4 regions of the Priestia sp. FSL W8-0001 genome follow, and region 1 is predicted to be linked to each of the others. Evidence: riboswitches for the same ligand, from Rfam matches in the RefSeq annotation. Region 1 holds a riboswitch; each other region holds the start of a gene.
The links. Region 1 has a riboswitch for cobalamin ahead of MKZ18_RS18875 (ribonucleoside-diphosphate reductase subunit alpha). Riboswitches for the same ligand answer to the same signal wherever they lie in the genome.

Region 1 (3,153 bases):
CTTCTGCAAGCTCCATGCTTGATTGAATCGTTAGGTAAGCAATTTTTTCATATAACTCATCGCAATACTGAACAGCTTCTTCTGTTTCCCAAGCGATCTTTTGTAGAGCTAATAAATGGTTCCAGCCAAACGTACCTAAACCGATAGCACGATAGCGTTGGTTTGTTAGTTTTGCCTGTAGAACTGGAAGGTTATTCAGTTCAATTACGTTATCTAGCATACGAACTTGAATGGGCACAAGGCGTTCAAGTACATCTTCCGTTACTGCACGTGCTAAGTTGATAGACGATAGATTGCAAACGACAAAGTCACCTGGTTGCTTTGTAATGACGATTTTTCCATCTTCTGTGATTTCTTCAACCACTGTTGTCATGCTTTGATTTTGCGTAATTTCTGTACATAAGTTACTGCAATAAATCATGCCCTCATGACGGTTTTGGTTAGCACGGTTCACTGTATCACGGTAGAACATATATGGTGTTCCTGTTTCTAATTGTGAAATCATAATTCGTTTAAAAATTTCAATCGCAGGCACTTTTTCTCTTGATAGGGATTCATTTTCAATACATTCACGATAACGATTTCTAAAGGAGCCGCTGCCTTCCTCTTCATCATAGAAATCTTCTAGCGAGTAACCCATTACCGTACGAACTTCATGAGGATCAAACAAGTACCAGTCTTCACGTTTTTCAACAGCTTCCATGAATAAATCCGGCAAGCAAACGCCAGTAAATAAGTCATGCGTACGCTGACGCTCGTCTCCATTGTTTAAACGTGCATCTAAGAAAGAAAAAATATCCTTATGCCATACGTCTAGATATACAGCAATTGCCCCTTGACGTTGACCCAGTTGATCAACACTAACTGCTGTGTTATTAAGCTGTTTCATCCAAGGAATTGTTCCTGATGATACGCCCTTAAACCCTTTTATATCGCTACCTCGGCTACGGATATGACCTAGATATACGCCAATTCCACCACCGTTTTTACTTAGCGTAGCTAAGTCCGTATTGCTATCATAGATACCTCGTAAACTATCATCAACCGTATCAATAAAGCAGCTTGATAGCTGTCCATAGCTTTTTCCTGCGTTCGCTAATGTCGGCGTTGCCACTGTCATGTAAAGGTTTGAAAGTGCCCAATATGACTCTTTTACCAGCGCTAAACGCTCTTCTTTCTTTTCATTTGCCATGAGTGTCATAGCAATAATTAAAAAGCGTTCCTGCGGTAGCTCGTATACACGCTTATCATGTGATGTTGCTAAATAGCGATCAGCTAATGTCAACAGGCCAATATACGTAAATAGGCTATCTTTTGTATAATCAATGGCTAAGCCTAGCTCATTAATCTCTTCCACAGAGTATGTATCCAAAAGCTGTGTACTATAAATCCCCATATCTGTAAGCTCTGTAATAAGCTTATAAAATGAGCCGTACCTTTCAGCTTGATCGTATTTTCTATTGGCGGCAGCTTTGCGATATAGCTCTTGTAAATAGATATGAGCTGCTACATATGTCCAATCTGGCTCATCCATTGAAATTCGCTCAAGTGCTGCTAAAATAAAAACATTTGCTATTTTTTCGTCCGTCATATTCTCTTTCGCAGCAACTGTTTCTACTACCTTTTCCTCATACCATGAAAAATCAAGTTGTGGAAATTTTTCACCAAGTAGTTTCATATCATAATTTACTTTTTCAAGTTTATTTAAATCTGTTGTATTAATCATAAAAATAAGTTCCTCCTTTTTCTCCAGCATAAAAAAATCGCTCACCTGACGCAGTGAGCGAATAGAACGAAGATAAAAGAAGACAAAATGTCTTTTCTCAATCCTCGCTCTATCCTCTCACCTCCCGAAGAAGATAAAACGTCATAAAAAAGGCAGGTCTCCTGACTTATGCTTCGCTTTACTCTAAGGCCTTCCCATGATCGTTACTCACAGTGGCTATTCCTTATTTCATCAGCATTCACAGTTGCGGGGACAGTTTTGGATTTACACCAAATTCCCTTTTAAGTCTTTTTTCAGACACCTTTTCTACTGGAAAACACAAAATATAGTATATGAAGTTTTAATCAAAAACAAGATGTTGTGTTATAAACACATTATAAGGGACAACTTACAGAACTACAATATCTTTTTCAAAATAAATTCCCGCACATTTACCCCACCCTTACTTAACATACTGATTTACGCCTTTGTTAAGTAAGGTTTCCTAAACATATGTAAAAAAAGAAATTTTTAAAAGTTTTGTTAGGTATTAGCAACTAGCCACTACAAACAGTCTTATTTTTCATCAAACTATTCCATCATAACATGTTTTCTCGGATTGGTTGTACTATTTGATTTATGAAATTTAATCAAACTTTTTTTCACATGACTAGACAGCTGCTATATAAATAAAAAGAAAATTTTTTTAAAAACCGAACTCACAATAAAAAATCCACTTTTAAAGTGGATTTCAGACTGTAGACAAACTGGAAGAAATCCAGTTTGCCTACAGTCTTTTTTATTTTACAATGGAAGTACTACATAACTTGAGGTGATTGACATGCTTTCGAAACATAATCCCATTCAACGAGATCAATTAGAAATGATTACGTTAAATCAATTGGTACCGGCCAGCCACTTGGTTCGTAAAATAGAGGCAGCACTTGATTTTTCGTTCATCTATGACTTGGTGAAGGACATGTATTCAGAAATCGGTCGTCCCAGTATTGATCCTGTCATCTTAATTAAATTGACCTTCCTTCAATACACGTTTGGAATCCGGTCCATGCGCCAAACGATTGAACAAGTGGAAACCAATATGGCCTATCGCTGGTTCCTTGGGTATGGTTTCCACGATAAAGTGCCTCATTTCTCTACGTTCGGAAAAAACTATGAACGCCGTTTTAAAGATACCGATCTGTTTGAACAGATTTTCTATCGCATCTTAAAGGAAGCTGCCGAGAAAAAGCTAATCAGTGCCGAGCACGTTTTCGTGGATTCGACCCATGTTAAAGCGAGTGCGAACAAACGCAAATTTGAAAAGAAAGTCGTTCGCAAAGAGACACGCGCGTATCAGGAACGCCTTCAAGAAGAGATTAACCAGGACCGGGAAGATCACGGAAAAAAACCATTTCCTCCGGACAAGTTTGAGAAGGAAGAGAAGAAAG
Region 2 (3,153 bases), 1.3 Mb from region 1:
AATGACGCGACCAAAAACTGCTCCTTCTTTTATACCATTTAGCTCAGCAAAATGTACAGTTGGCTTGGTAGACGTTGTTTCGCCCATATGAATTTCGTAACCTTCAATTTGATAGGACTCATCGTGTAAAATAGCCCTTCCCGTTACCCGTTCTGTTCGCTTCTTTGTTTTCATTACAGTTTCAATAGGTAAAAGACCTAGCCCTTTAACAGATTTTTGGGTTGATTCCACTTCATTTGGGTCACTTATCACTTCACCTAAAATTTGATACCCACCGCAGATTCCAGCAATATCCACCTTATTCTTCTTTGTCAAAATAGCTTCTGCTAAGCCCGTTTCATACAAGTACTTTGCGTCTTCTAACGTATTCTTGCTCCCAGGTAAAATGATTAAATCAGGCGTTCCAAGCTGAGAAGGTTTTGTCACAAGCCTTACGTGGCAATCATCTTCAAAACGAATAGGATCTAGATCTGTAAAGTTCGACATGCGAGGATAAGAAATAACGGCAACATCAAGTTCTTTAGCTGGATTTGGAAGAGTAGGGTACGTAGTTAAAGCAAGTGAATCTTCTGCATCAATCTCCACATCATCCAGATAAGGAACGACGCCTAGAACAGGAAGTCCCGTATACTCTTCAAACCAATCAAGCCCTGGTTGCAACAGCGACAAGTCACCTCGAAATTTATTAATAATCACACCTACCACTTTTGACTTATGCTCTTTTGGAAGCAGCTGAATTGTTCCTACTAAGCTAGCAAAAACGCCTCCCTTATCGATATCTCCTACTAAAATAACGGGAGACTGTGCAATATCAGCTACTCGCATATTCACAAGTTCACGGTCGTTTAAGTTAATTTCAGCAGGACTCCCTGCTCCTTCAATGACAATATGCTCGTACTCAGAAGCAAGCTCTTCATACGCTTTGGTGATAATCTCACGTCCGGTTTCAAAGAAATCTTTCCTATACTCGTACGCATACATATTTTGCAAAGGAACACCATGAACGACGACCTGCGCCTCATACTCTCTTGTCGGTTTGATTAAAACCGGATTCATATTGGTCGTTGCTTCCACTCCAGCAGCTTCAGCTTGAATTCCTTGAGCACGTCCAATCTCTTTTCCATCCTTTGTAATATAAGAGTTAAGTGCCATATTTTGTGATTTAAACGGCGCTGTTTTGAAACCATCTTCTGCAAAAATTCGGCAAAAAGCAGTTGTAAGTAAACTTTTTCCAGCGTCCGAGTGCGTTCCTTGAATCATAAGAGGAATTGCTTTTTTCATCTGTATCACGCCTTTCATAGCAAAAAGCCTTGGCTAAAAACCAAGGCTTCATGACAACATCTTTATTCTTTTGATGTGCACGTCACCTATTTTCCCCGCCGAAAAATAAGAGTTAATGTTTAAAAGCAGGTCTCCTGGCTTGTGCTTCACTTTACTTCTGCACCTTCCTAGCTCATTGCTAGCGGTTTGTTGCAGGTTCATCCACACTTACAGTAGCGGGGGCTGCATCGGATTTCCACCGATTTCCCTATTATCCTTAAACGCATAAGGCACTTTTAAAACATAATCGTTTATAAATATTTTTTACGAAGCTGTTCTTGTAGGTTCTTTGTTTTTGATTGTGTCATTATACTTGCAGTTACAAAAACCAATAAAGACAGAACAACGGGAAGCACAACCGTATGCATGCCAAATGGGTTAGGAGCGTATGTGTGAATTAAAATATACACTAAAAGCCCCGTCACCATTCCCGAAATTGCTCCATATTTATTTCCTTTTGTCCAATATAATCCTAACACAATTGGCCAAATAAATACTGCTTCAAGTCCACCAAATGAAAATAAGTTAAACCAAATGAGTAAATCAGGTGGGTTAATAGCAAACAAAAATACTAAAATTCCAATAATCATTGTTGTTAAGAAGCTCCATCTTTTCACCTGCTGCTCTTTTGCTTTCGGATTAACGTAGTTTAAATACAAATCTTTTACAATAGCAGAGCTAATGATTAATAAAATAGAGTCTACCGTCGACATAATGGCTGCCATCGGCGCAGCAAGTACAACTCCTGCTAACCAAGGTGGTAATACTTCAAGAGTTAACGTCGGCATCACAGTGTCTCCCACTTCAATTCCTGGAATTACAGCACGAGCAAACACACCAATAAGATGCATCCCTAACATAATCACACCAACTACTACCGTACCGATAAGCATGGCTTGATGCATCGCTTTCGAGTTTTTATAAGACATCGCTCGAACGGCCACCTGTGGCAGTCCCACAACTCCTACTCCAACTAAAATCCAAAATGATGACACATAAAGCGGTGTTAATGAACGATCTGCTCCGTACGGGGTCACAAGATTTGGATTTTCATTCACTAAGTCTTTCATGATTGCTTCGACACCGCCGCCAGCATAAATAGTAGCGATTAGTAAAATAATCGTCCCTACAAGCATTACAATTCCCTGCAGGGCATCGGTTAGTACGACAGCACGAAACCCACCAATTGATACATAAACAAGTACGGTGACTGCAAAGATGACAAGCGCACTTTTGTATGAAATGCCTACAAAACCTTCAATTAATCTAGCTCCTCCAACCCACTGAGCAGCTAAAGAAGCAAATAGAAAAAGGACAATGCTTACAGCAGAAACAATCACAACAATATTGCTTTCATATCGCTTTTTCAAAAAATCAACAAGCGTAACGGCATTCATCTTTCGCGAAACAATGGCGAATTTTTTGCCAAGAGTTGTGAGAACAAAGTAACCTGTTACAACTTGAATCACGGACAATAGTACCCAAGCAAGTCCGGTTTGATATGCTGTACCAGGACCACCAATAAAGCTGCTCGCACTTCCGTACGTCGCGACCATCGTCATGGCAAGAACAAACCCTCCAAGCTCTCTGCTTCCTAGAAAATAATCATTAATAAATGAACTTGCCGTGCTTGTTTTTTTAGCGGTAATAAAGCCAATCGCAAAAATTAATAGAACAAACACAACAAGAGGAACAACAACAGCCCAGTTCATTCGCTCTCACCTCTTTCTTCATCTTCTAAAGGAAGATCTGAAAAGAAAAAGCGAACAATAATCCAGACCAGTAAAATAATGAGCGGGATTCCAAGTACGCAGCTATAAAAAAACCAGGCCG
Region 3 (3,153 bases), 1.3 Mb from region 1:
GAGCGGTGAAAGATAAGATTAATTTAGCTGAAATCGTGGGTCACATTGGTGGTGGAGGCCATCCAAAAGCATCCGGCTGCAAATTAACGAGCGAAACCTTCAAGCTATTTGTAACCGACCACTTGTTTCAACCAGACGAAAAAAGTGAATAAACTAAGTGTAGAGGAGGGATGACTTTGACATTTGAACGTGAGGTTGTTGTGGTAACTGGTGGCGCAAATGGAATTGGAAAAGGTGTGGCAAGCGCCTATGCCAAAAAAGGTGCCAAAGTGATAATCGCAGATATTGATGAAGAACAAGGGGAGAAGCATGCTAAAACGCTGCGTGAAGCAGGTGCACAGGCAATGTTTATTCACACAGATGTAAGAAAAGAAGAGGATGTTATCAACCTCATGAAAGAAACTGTTTCAGCTTATGGTACGATTACCATTCTGGTTAATAATGCTGGAGTAACAAAGTGGAAGTCTCCGTATGAGTTAACGCTAGATGAATGGGATGATATCATAAATCTTAATTTACGAAGCGTATTTTTATGCTCAAGAGAAGCTGCAAAAGTGATGCGAAATAACAAAATAGGTGGTTCAATTGTAAACTTAGCTTCTACGCGTGCCGTTATGTCAGAGCCACACACCGAAGCATACGCTGCTACAAAAGGTGGCATTGTGGCGCTAACGCATGCTCTTGCCATTTCACTTGGACCAGACAAGATTACCGTCAACGCAATTTCTCCTGGCTGGATTGAAACTCAGCAATATGAGGAGCTTCGAGATGTTGATCATGCTCAGCATCCGTCTAACCGAGTTGGCACTCCAGCAGATATTGCAAAAGCGTGCCTTTACCTGACGCATCCAGACAATGATTTTGTAACGGGGACGAACGTAGTTGTCGATGGTGGAATGACGCGCAAGATGATTTATGAACATTAACTAAAGTAAGCAGGCTATAGGCTATACCTATAGCCTGCTATTTTTATTTTGTATAAAAACACAGTTATATGAAAGCGTATTCTTTTTAAAATTTAGAAAAATCAGACTTGATTTACTTATCGAAATCATGTATCGTTATGTTCAATTCCTAATTGAAAAGGAATTAGTGTATAAAGTGAATATGTTCATGCAAAAGGTGCTAAGACACTAGTTTTAGCTTAAAAGGGAAGATCGGTGAAAATCCGACGCGGTCGCGCCACTGTAAGGAGGAGCCTATTATCAGTAAACCACTGTTTATGAAACGGGAAGGTGATAATAGGTGATGATTCTAAGTCAGGAGACCTGCCTGTTGTTTGCACTCACAACCTACGCGTAATAGGGAGAGGTGATTAGCTTGGTATTGAAACAAAAGTATATGTTGTTCAATACTTCTTAAAGCTGTCGTCTAACTCTCTTTCCAGAGAGTTTTTTATTGCAGAAAAATAGACGAAACGAGGAGATTGAAATGACAGTGAATACAGCAACAATTGGGTATCCAAGAATCGGTAGAAACAGAGAATGGAAAAAAGCAATTGAATCTTATTGGAAGCAGGAAACAACGGAAGCAGAGCTGCACAACCAACTTCATGAGTTGTATGTTAATCAGCTTCGTATTCAAAAAGATAAGGGGATTGATTTTGTTTCAGTAGGTGACTTTAGTTATTACGATCACATGCTTGATACGGCGGTTATGTTTAATATTATTCCAGCTCGTTTCAAAAAGCAAAATCTATCCGCTCTTGATACATATTATGCAATGGCAAGGGGGAACAAAGAAGCAGAGGCATGTGAGATGACTAAGTGGTTTAATACCAACTATCACTACATTGTCCCAGAGTTTACTGACGTAACGCCAGCATTGAATGAAAACAGACCATTAGCATATTGGCAAAAAGCAAAGGACGAATTGGCACTTAACGGTAAGCCTCTTCTAATTGGGCCAGCAACCTTTATCTTATTAGGCAAAGGATTTAAACAAGAAGAAGTATCGAGCTTATTTGCTCAATTAACTCCGCTTTATATTCAAGTGATTAAGGAGTTACATGAAGCGGGAGCAGAGTGGATTCAAATTGATGAACCAATTTTTGTAACGAATAAAGCAGAAGGGTACTGGAAGGATGTTGAGGCATTTTATCAGCGTATTTCAGAGGAAGTACCTGGTGCTAAACTTATCATCCAAACGTATTTTGAAGCATTAGATAATTACCAATCTGTTGTGAACCTTCCTGTGAATGCTTTTGGGTTGGATTTTGTACATGATGAGAGAAAAAATAGTGAAGCGATAAAAGCACACGGTTTTCCAAAAGGGAAAAAGCTTTTTGCAGGCGTTATTGATGGTCGTAACGTGTGGAAAAGTAACTTAATTGAAAAAGCTGCACTTGTAAGTGAATTGCAAAAATTAGTGGGTAAAGAAGAGGTAATTGTTCAGCCATCTAGTACACTGCTTCATGTCCCTGTAACGGTAGAAACTGAACAAGAGCTACCAGCTGATATTCGAGCAGGCTTAAGTTTTGCTGAAGAAAAGCTGACTGAGCTAGAACTTTTAAAGGACCTTTTAAAAGGGGATAGCGAAGCAGTAAAAGCACATCAGCAAGAGATTGAGGCATTTTCGAAGGTTGCAAACCGCGTTCACGCGAAAACGAGAGCAGAGCTAGAACAGATTGATGATCAAGCCTTATCTCGTGCTTCTGTGGCTGAGCGCCAGCGTTTGCAAAAAGAAAAGTTTGATTTACCGCTTTTACCAACTACAACAATTGGAAGCTTGCCACAAACAGCAGAGGTTCGTTCGAAGCGCTTAAAATGGAAGCAAGGTCAGTTAACGAACGAACAGTATGAAGCGTTTATAAAAGAAGAAACAAAGCGCTGGATTGAGATTCAAGAAGAAATTGGTATTGATGTGCTGGTTCACGGTGAGTTTGAACGTACGGATATGGTTGAATTTTTTGGTGAGCGCTTAGGCGGAATGTTAACAACGAAAAACGGTTGGGTTCAATCATATGGTTCACGCTGCGTAAGACCACCTGTTGTATACGGAGATGTCTATTTAGTCGAGCCGATGACGGTTAAAGAAATTGTCTATGCTCAAAGTTTAACCGAAAAAGTCGTAAAAGGAATGCTGACGGGGCCAATTACCATCTTAAACTGGTCATTCCCACGTACAGACATCTCGAAGTATGAAAGCATGAAT
Region 4 (3,153 bases), 2.0 Mb from region 1:
TTACAGAGGAAAAGCAGTTTCATGAACAAATCAAAAGAGAAGAGCTAAGCGTTGGTATCTTCACAACAACATGGTGTCCAGACTGTAAACGCCTTGATATGTTTATTGGTGAAATTATTGAAGAAAACCAAGATAAAGCTTGGTTTGAAGTGGATAAAGATGAGTTTGAAGAACTTTCTGCAGCAAACAATGTAATGGGAATTCCGTCTCTTCTTGTTTATAAAAATGGTGAGAAAATTGCACATCTTCATAGTGCAAATGCAAAAACACCTGAAGCAGTGCGTGAGTTTTTAAGTTCAATCTAAGTTGATTAGCTACTTGTTTACATAAGCAAGTAGCTTTTTTGTATAGAGTTTTGCTAAACGTCCCGCTCTTATTTTTTAAGAGTCTTTCTTGTCTTTAAACACTTTATTAGATAAAAACAAGCTTGTAGAACACGAACGTACGTTTTATAATTTAAATGTGGGAATACATGGTAATATGGAGGGGTTTTGAATGTACATAACAGTAGAAGATTTTATTAAAGAGTGGAACCGCGAAGCCATGCTAACTCAAAAAGTTTTAGAAGGCCTAACTGATCAGGCGTTAACTCAAAAAGTTTATACAGAAGGTCGTACTCTAGGAAGAATTGTGTGGCACTTTACAACAAATATTCCAGACTATTTGGCTCATTTTGGGTTGGAGATAGATTAGCTAGCAAATGCTGAACATGTACCCTCTTCCGCTAAAGAGATTGCTGGAGTTTTCAATAGAATTAGCTTACAAGCAGCGAAAGCTATTAACCAGCAGTGGACAGATGAAGCGTTAAAAGAAGTTCAAACAGCCTTTGGTCGACAAGAGACGAATGCTCAAATTTTAATGGGATTAATCAAACATATTATTCATCACCGTGGACAAGTTACGGTACTTATGCGTCAAGCTGGAATTGAACCTTTTGGTGTATACGGTCCCACCAAAGAAGGATGGGTTGGTGTAGGCGTGGAAAACCCTCCTGTTTAAAAGTAATTAGGCTATAAAAAAAGAGTCTTTTCACAGACTCCAAAGACTTACCCCTAAATTTTCAGCCTATCATAATGATACAATAGCAAAAATGTTTATATCTTACTATTACTTTGCTAGAACTTCTGACCTAAAATGTATGAAAGTTATGTCGATTTTCTATTTCCATTTTGAATGGAGTGCGTTATACTAAGACAGGTGAATAATCGTGAAGCAATAAGGTCTCAAATTTAACATTGAGTGAAAAGGGAAGTTTGGTGCAAGTCCAACGCGGTCCCGCCACTGTAAACGTTAGATGTCTAAAGATGCCACTGTTTGAAAAATGGGAAGGCTTAGTACATCATATACGTAAGTCAGGAGACCTGCCTTATTGTCAACTGTGAAACCTTCGAGGAGAGGGGAAGCAGGGTATTTGACGTACATAAACAATGCGAAAGTCATTCGCATCATTTAACGTTACCTGCTTTACTTTCGATTGAAAGTAAAGTTTTTTTATGTGTGCTGAGCGACTTCATAACCGATACATAATTAGGAGGGGTTATCAAAATGAAAAAGTGGTTATCATCTGTTATTGTTGCGATGTTCCTTGTTGTTCTTGCAGCGTGTGGGGCAACTGATGAAGGAAGCAAACAAACAGAGCAAACAAAGCAATCAGAAGAGCAAGCTGTTACGGTTAAAGATGCAAGAGGAGAAGAAGTAACGGTTGAACAAGCACCCAAGAAAATTGTTTCTCTTATGCCAAGTAACACGGAAATCGTCTATGAGTTAGGTCTTGAAAAAGAATTAATCGGAGTAACAAGCAACGATGATTATCCTGCAAGCGTGAAAGAAAAAGAGCAGGTAGGAGATATGAATATCAACGCAGAAAAAGTTATTGCATTAAATCCAGACCTTGTGTTAGCTCATGGTTCAAGCATGGGAATGTCGGATGAAGTTTTTAAGCAAATTGAAAGTGCTGGTATTCCATTATTTGTTGTAAATGATGCAACTGATTTCAATACTGTGTATGAAACGATTGGGAACATCGGAAAACTAACGAACAAAACAGATGAAGCAAATAAAACAGTAAAAGAAATGAAAGCTGCTGTTTCAGAAATTGAAGAAAAAGCGAAAGAAATTAAAGACGAAGATCGTAAGAAAGTATGGGTAGAGGTTTCACCTGCGCCTGAGATTTATACAACTGGTAAAGGTACGTTTATGGATGAAATGATTAAAATAATCGGAGCAGAAAACGTAGCTGGAAATGAAGAGGGATGGGTAAAACTTTCGGAAGAGAAAGTGGTTGAGCTAAATCCAGATACAATCGTTACAACATATGATGGTGACGCCAACGAAATCAAAAATCGTCCAGCATGGAGCGATATTACAGCTGTAAAAGAAAATCAAATCGTAAACGTTGATTCTAATAAAACAAATCGACCTGGACCACGAATTGTAGAAGGGTTAGAAGAGTTCGCGAAAGCCGTATATCCTGAGGTGTATAATTAATCGAGAAAAGGACCATATTCCAATTCAAAAAGGAATTGGTCCTTTTTTATCGTTACGTCTTGAGCAGGATGATGAATTATTAACGATGAAAACAAGTATACCGTTTAAAGCGTACAGTTCAGGCGTACTAGGAGATGGTATGCTTGAGACTAACGTTTTTTATAATCGTTTTGTACACAAATACTACCGTGCTGATTCACCTGCTGAAGAATATAGAGTATTTTTAAAAGAAAAAGGCTTCGTTTATGATAAAGTAGTAGGGTTGATGACGGCTGTTTATTTACGGAACAAATCGGTTTATACATATTGTAAAGATGGTCTTACAGTCTCATCTATTATTACTGCCGGAGTTGGTAATGCCGTTGATTTGACGTCTGATGATATTACTCCATTTTCTTCAGGGCCTGGAACGATTAATATGTTCATATTTATTGACGGGAAATTAACGGATGCTGCGTTTTTACAGCTGTTTATCGCAGCAACGGAAGTGAAAACGCGAATGCTTTACGAGCTGGGAGTGCAAGATTCGAACACAGAGACGCTTGCGACAGGAACATCTACTGATAGCATTTGTATTGCCGCAAGCCAAACCGGTAGCATGTATGAGTACGGTGGGTCCATGACGGCTCTGGGACAAGCGGTAGGAAAGCTCGTTAAGCTAAGTTT

Region 2: linked by a shared signal. The riboswitch ahead of MKZ18_RS12120 (cobyric acid synthase) and the one ahead of MKZ18_RS18875 (ribonucleoside-diphosphate reductase subunit alpha) in region 1 are both predicted to bind cobalamin.
Region 3: linked by a shared signal. The riboswitch ahead of metE (5-methyltetrahydropteroyltriglutamate--homocysteine S-methyltransferase) and the one ahead of MKZ18_RS18875 (ribonucleoside-diphosphate reductase subunit alpha) in region 1 are both predicted to bind cobalamin.
Region 4: linked by a shared signal. The riboswitch ahead of MKZ18_RS08385 (ABC transporter substrate-binding protein) and the one ahead of MKZ18_RS18875 (ribonucleoside-diphosphate reductase subunit alpha) in region 1 are both predicted to bind cobalamin.

What each region holds. Positions count from the first base shown of each region.
Region 1 covers NZ_JBBPAL010000001.1:3,588,751-3,591,903, forward strand. The annotation lists gene MKZ18_RS18875 (ribonucleoside-diphosphate reductase subunit alpha) at 1-1,678, opposite strand, end outside; cobalamin riboswitch at 1,861-2,046, opposite strand; gene MKZ18_RS18880 (IS1182 family transposase) at 2,547-3,153, shown strand, end outside.
Region 2 covers NZ_JBBPAL010000001.1:2,282,096-2,285,248, forward strand. The annotation lists gene MKZ18_RS12120 (cobyric acid synthase) at 1-1,281, opposite strand, end outside; cobalamin riboswitch at 1,389-1,573, opposite strand; gene panF (sodium/pantothenate symporter) at 1,572-3,032, opposite strand; gene MKZ18_RS12130 (YhdT family protein) at 3,029-3,153, opposite strand, start outside.
Region 3 covers NZ_JBBPAL010000001.1:2,287,265-2,290,417, reverse strand. The annotation lists gene MKZ18_RS12155 (DHH family phosphoesterase) at 1-152, shown strand, start outside; gene MKZ18_RS12150 (glucose 1-dehydrogenase) at 177-926, shown strand; cobalamin riboswitch at 1,104-1,290, shown strand; gene metE (5-methyltetrahydropteroyltriglutamate--homocysteine S-methyltransferase) at 1,432-3,153, shown strand, end outside.
Region 4 covers NZ_JBBPAL010000001.1:1,587,058-1,590,210, forward strand. The annotation lists gene MKZ18_RS08375 (thioredoxin family protein) at 1-305, shown strand, start outside; partial or broken gene MKZ18_RS08380 (DinB family protein) at 496-999, shown strand; cobalamin riboswitch at 1,202-1,383, shown strand; gene MKZ18_RS08385 (ABC transporter substrate-binding protein) at 1,546-2,487, shown strand; gene MKZ18_RS08390 (adenosylcobinamide amidohydrolase) at 2,573-3,153, shown strand, end outside.